DNA from 2 places in the Photobacterium sp. GB-50 genome. Region 1 is predicted to be linked to the other one. Evidence: predicted binding sites of a transcription regulator. Region 1 holds the regulator's gene; the other holds the start of a gene.
The links. Region 1 encodes CRP, which controls carbon source genes, mostly activating them, when cyclic AMP is high. Its sites were predicted from a motif close to TGTGANNNNNNTCACA; they were not measured.
Positions count from the first base shown of each region.

Region 2: the regulator CRP is predicted to act here: its motif matches at 1,602-1,617, upstream of recB (exodeoxyribonuclease V subunit beta).

Region 1 covers NZ_PYNX01000009.1:17,771-20,989, forward strand. The annotation lists gene C9J41_RS12740 (phosphoribulokinase) at 1-117, shown strand, start outside; gene C9J41_RS12745 (OsmC family protein) at 187-591, opposite strand; gene crp (cAMP-activated global transcriptional regulator CRP) at 971-1,603, shown strand; gene C9J41_RS12755 (hypothetical protein) at 1,792-1,974, shown strand; gene C9J41_RS12760 (DUF1338 domain-containing protein) at 2,030-2,818, opposite strand; gene astD (succinylglutamate-semialdehyde dehydrogenase) at 2,863-3,219, opposite strand, start outside.
Region 2 covers NZ_PYNX01000015.1:11,788-15,006, forward strand. The annotation lists gene recC (exodeoxyribonuclease V subunit gamma) at 1-1,401, shown strand, start outside; gene recB (exodeoxyribonuclease V subunit beta) at 1,676-3,219, shown strand, end outside.

The DNA.
Region 1 (3,219 bases):
TCATTTATGTCACGTCATAACACGCTTGTCGTCCCTGGTGGAAAAATGAGTTTTGCAATGGAATTGATCATGCGCCCCCTTATCGAGAAACTGATTAATACAGGGAAAATCAGTTAAGTTTGCACAAACGAAAATAAATAGAAAAAAGGTTGGCACAAACACCAACCTTTTTCATCTCAATCATTATTAAGCAGTGATGATTTCATACGAATGAGTCAACTTAACCTTTTCAGCAATCATCAAGCATACAGAGCAATATTTCTCTAAAGAATCAGCAATGGTGTTAGCCACTAAGGTTTCATTTAAATCAAAACCTGAAACAATAAAATGCAAATTGGCTGCGGTAAACAAACGTGGCGCTTGCTCTCGACGCTCAGCTGAAATAAGAACCTCACAACCCACAATATTTTGCGCTTGGGATTGTAAACCACTGACAACATCTACTGAGCTACACCCTCCCGCCGCCATTAATACCAATTCCATTGGACTTGGAGCTTTATCCCCTCCATTACCATCCATGACTACACTATGACCGGAGCTAGATTGACCTAAAAAAGTCATATCTTCTACCCATTTTACTCGGGACTGCATCGCTTAATCCTTATTCAAACGCCCAATAATTGTCTCTAGTCTTATTGATTAAATAATGAATGTAAATCCTAATTCTCCGCCTTAATAACAACTTTTTTCCTCTCTAAAAATCGTCGTAATAATCATTACTTATCGCACCACTTAAAATTATCTCGCCGCATTGTGATCCTGTGCACAGTTATCCATATGAAATGAACGAATCTACTAGATCAATATCAAGAAAAAGGCGCAGAAAAAGGATACACTCTAACTTATTCAAGTTAGCTTGCAGCCCAGCGGCTGAATGGATACCCTATCAGTAGGCAGTTTTTTTTCTCGTGATAAAAGTTAGAAAAGAAACCAATGCTGTTGGGCAACAAATGCAGAGGAAGTTAGTAATATGGTTCCAGGTAAACCGCAAACAGATCCAACTTTAGAGTGGTTTCTTTCCCATTGTCATATTCACAAGTACCCATCGAAAAGTACGCTGATCCACGCAGGTGAGAAAGCAGAAACGTTGTACTACATTGTGAAGGGTTCTGTTGCTGTACTAATCAAGGATGAAGAAGGTAAGGAGATGATCCTTTCTTACCTAAACCAAGGTGACTTTATTGGTGAGCTTGGCTTATTCGAAGAAGATCAAGAGCGTACTGCTTGGGTTCGTGCGAAAAGTCCTTGTGAAGTAGCAGAAATTTCATTCAAAAAATTCCGTCAGTTAATTCAGGTTAACCCTGATATTCTGATGCGCTTATCTGCTCAAATGGCAAGTCGCCTACAAGTGACAAGCCAGAAAGTAGGTGATTTGGCATTCTTAGACGTTACAGGTCGTATCGCACAGACATTGCTAAATCTTGCAAAACAACCAGATGCAATGACGCACCCTGATGGCATGCAGATTAAGATCACTCGTCAAGAAATCGGTCAAATTGTTGGCTGTTCTCGTGAAACAGTGGGTCGTATTCTGAAAATGCTTGAAGAGCAGAACCTTATCTCTGCTCACGGTAAGACGATTGTTGTTTACGGTACGCGTTAATTTTTAACGTCTTTAACCGTACGAAAAAAGCCGCACACTGTTGCGGCTTTTTTATTTCTTATTGATTAATAATCCCCCCATAAATACCTTTAAAAAGTGTGTCATTAATGCCATTAATTAATTTGTATTGCTCAAATTAAATGCTAAATTCAAGCAATGAATGGAGTTCATCTTTTTTTGGTTTTTATATGGATATTGAACGTTTTGCCCCGAATAGCTACACCACTGTACCTGGTGCTATCGCTCCTCAACCTACAACTATTGAGATGACAGGCTTTAGTGACCGTCGTTGTTATTTAGAACAGCAAACAGGTTTACGTCGCTGTCCTGTTGAAGACAGTGGTATTTGGGGATCGCCCCTCGATAATTAACAGATTTAAAAAAAAGCAGCCAATTGGCTGCTTTTTATTGCCTTGTTTACACTGTTCAAGAGTTATAAGTACTTTCAAAGATCTTATCTGCCGAAGCTTCAACAAATCCGGTATAAATCTCACCATCAGGCTGTAAATAACGTTTAGCAAACTCATAAAATCCGCCAGAGACCAACATCTCACCATCAGAAAACGTGACCATGACTTTATCAGCCATGGTTGCTGATTGCTCTAACATCACAGTAGGATCGCCTTTTACCGCACCTCCCGCCTGATTAATGTCAAAACCACTTGATTCGAGAAAATGGTTCACTTCAGAAATTTCATTAAATTGCTCAAGCTGATTAATATCAATAGTAAAATGATTAGCACCAAAACCATGCGCTGCCACCCACCCTGCATATTCACTTTCTGCATTTAAAAACTGATAACTATCACGGCTTAATTGCCATGGTTTACCTTGAGAAAGAAAAGCAGGATCAGCAAAATAAGCATCATCAACTTGATCGACAAGCTGACGTACTTCTGTTTGTAACTCTGTTGAACATAATCCTAATTGCAGTTCACTAATAAATACTTTAGGCGCAGCAGGATCGGGATGTTCAAAGTGCTCTGCATATAACTTTTTCGCTTTGAAATGATATCGACCTTTGGGTTTATAACCTACCGCAATAAAAGGGGCCGCTAATCTTGCTAAACCACATTTCGGTAGTGCAAAAGTACGCAACGCAATATGATCATTTCTAAGTGGCGCATCTTCGGTAAGTAATTGCCGAATATTCAGCGCTGAAGGGCATAATCGCTGAGTATAATCTTGCCATAACGCGGTAAATAATTGTTCCATGCTGCACAATCCTTACTGTAAGTAATACAGTGAACCTATTAGTCTCAGAGTGAAATACCCGGAGATAACTGCTCAGGTAAGCATGTTGCCTCACCTTCCATTGATGCCATTGGGTAAGCACAATAATCAGCAGCGTAGTAAGCACTTGGGCGTAAATTACCAGATGCTCCTGGGCCACCAAACGGTGCATCTCCACTCGCTCCCGTTAACTGGCGATTACGATTTACAACCCCCGCGCGAATATGATCAATAAAATATTGCCATTCACTATCATCGGTTGATACAAGCCCGGCTGATAAGCCATAACGGGTGTCGTTCGCAAGACACACGGCTTGAGCAAGATCTTGATAACGCACTACCTGCAATAATGGGCCAAAGTATTCTTCATCGGGTAAATTTTC
Region 2 (3,219 bases), on a different contig from region 1:
GGCATGAATGATGGTGCTTACCCTCGAAATATTGCCCCTGAAGGGTTTGATTTAATGAATGGTCGCACTAAAGCGGGCGATCGTTCTCGTCGTGATGATGACCGTTATCTTTTCCTTGAAGCATTATTATCAGCGCAAGAAACCTTATATATCAGCTACGTGGGTCGCTCAATTCAAGACAACGCAGAAAAAATTGCGTCTGTGCTAGTCAGTGAGCTGGTGGAATATTGTCAGCAAGGTTATTGCTTAGAGGGGGATGAATCTCTTCCTGTCGATCAATCAGCCGAAAACATTAAACAAAAACTGATTGAGCACCATCCCTTAGTGCCATTTAGTCCGAGTGCTTTTATCGGGAGTAATAGCAGTTATGCCATTGAATGGCTACCCGCTGCTGCTCGTGAAGGGCAAGCGAGCCAACCTTTCCAATTAGGTGAACTTCCTCCAGAACCGATTGCCGATGATCAACAACAAGTATTAGAGCTTGCTGAGTTGCAGCGTTTCTGGCGTTTACCGGTACGTTATTTCTTTAACCGTCGTCTGAAAGTCTACTTTGAGCCGCCAATGGGATTATTGGAAGATGATGAACCGTTTGTGCTGAATCATCTTGAAAGTTATCACGTTAAAGATGAGCTATTAGCATTATTGCTTGATGCTCAAATGACCAATAAAGATCCGGATCAGATCTTCAGTCATTTCGCTCAAGAGCAAAAAGCAGCGGGCAAGTTACCTGTAGCGGCATTTGGTGATATTGATTTAGATGCCAGTCGTCTAGCAGTACGTGAGTTAGTTAGCCAGATTGAGCCATTAATTCATGCGCCATTAGATGATCAGGAAGTGGCAATAACACTAACGATAAATGGTCATGCCGTATTACTTCAAGGTTGGCTGAAACAGCGCTATCAATCAGGTTTAATGCGTTTTCGTAGTGGTAAAGTGCGCTCGGTAGATTTACTCGCGGCTTGGTGTGATCACTTATGTTTAGCGATTAGCCAGCCAGAATTGAACCAGAAAACACATATTATTGGTACCGATAAGCACCTTGTCATTAATGCGATCGAAGCGAGTAAAGCACAAGGTTATTTACAAGAGCTTATCGAGTTGTATTACCAAGGTTTGAATCAACCTTTAGCGTATTTTCCGAAAACAGCACATGCAGGTATTCAAGCGTGTGTTGATAAGCAAGGTAACTGGAAAGACGATGAACAAACCATCGAGAAAGCCTACAGCAAAATGGCAGATTGTTTTAACGATGGTTACTTCTTTGCAGGTGAAGGCGCGGATGAATACATCAATCGAGTATGGACACATTGGAATGATGAACTTGCACAGAATAGCTATGTGTTGGCACTGAAAGTACTACAGGCTGCAGTATTAAATAGTGAAGAAGTAAAGCCGGAATAAGGGGTAGTGTGGCCGCCAGCAAATCATTATTAGTTGTAGGGTGCTTGCTGTACGGCCACCGGTCCAGAGGTGACCAAGTTTCTGGCGCTGATACTAACCAACCGCTGTAATACAAACCGTGAGTAAGTTCTCACAATATTAGAATATAACAAGATTTGATCGCTCAATATTCGCTTATAAGTGTTTGATCACAGTAGTGATGTGAGCAAGATCACCTTGAGCTTCAAGGGATCATTGGAGTGATCGAGTTTTACGATATGGGACAAGTAAAATCATGACGGTACAAACGCAAACCAATATTTTGCAGCCAATGGCCTTTCCATTGCATGGTACACGTTTAATTGAAGCATCTGCCGGTACGGGCAAAACATTTACTATTGCCAGTTTATACCTGCGTCTATTACTCGGTCATGGTAATGCAGAAACGCGTCATGCTGTTGAATTAACGGTTGATCAAATACTGGTGGTGACTTTTACCGAAGCGGCAACGGCAGAGCTTCGCGATCGTATTCGTGGCCGTATTCACGATGCGCGTTTAGCGTTTAGTCGTGGTGTGAGTGGCGATCCCGTTATAGCCCCGTTACTGCAAGAGTATCCCGATCATAAAGCGGCAGCCAATATTTTACTGCAAGCTGAACGTCAAATGGATGAAGCGGCTATTTATACCATCCATGGTTTTTGTCAGCGAATGTTGACTCAAAACGCGTTTGAATCAGGCTGTCGTTTCAACAATGAATTTGTCACCGATGAAAGCCAATTGAAGAACTTGGTGGTTGCGGATTACTGGCGTAGTCATTTCTATCAGTTACCACGAGCGCTTGCTTGTCAGATCCGTGATTTATGGTCATCGCCGCATGCGCTATTAAAAGATATTGGCAATAGTTTAACAGGTGCTCCCGTTAAACTTTCTGTAGCGGCTATGACGGCAAGTTTAGAGCAGTTACATCAGCAAAATATCGAACGCATTAATGAATTTAAAGCATTATGGAAACAGCACTTCGCTGATTTAGAAGCGTTAATTGCCAATTCAGACGTGAATAAACGTAGCTATACCAAAAAGAGCCTACCAACGTGGCTCGCTCAAGTGAATGAATGGGCCAATCAATCGACTGAGAATTATGAATTACCGGATAAATTAGAGAAGTTTCACCAACAGGAACTGATCACTAAAACCCCGAAAGGTGAAGCACCACAGCATGCGGTATTTGTTGCGGTTGCAGATTTACTTGATAACCCAGCGACATTACGCGATCCCTTATTAGCGCACGCGATTGAACATTGTCGTATTTTACTGGCGGAGGCAAAAGCCCATAAAGGGTGGTTATCGTTTGATGATCTCTTAACGCAGTTAGGCGCTGCGATCGACAACGATCAAGATGATCTACTGGCAAGTAAGATCCGCAGCCAATATCCAGTTGCGATGATCGACGAATTCCAAGATACCGACCCCTTGCAGTACGGTATCTTCAGTTCGGTGTATCACGATCACCCTGAATGCGGATTGTTTATGATCGGTGATCCTAAGCAGGCGATTTATGCGTTTCGTGGGGCAGATATTTTTACTTATATTCAAGCCCGTCGTCAGGTTCAAGATCATTACACATTAGGTACCAACTGGCGTTCAACGGCAGATATGATTGCGTCGGTAAATAGTGTCTTTGATACCCCTAATAGCCCGTTTATTTATGATCAAGATATTACGTTTGACCCTGTTGGTCATAGTCCGAAAGCACCAGATCGTAGCTGGTGGCTAAACGGCGAACAACAACACGCGCTCACGTTCTGGTTGCAAGATAGCCTCGATGGTAAGCCTATTAC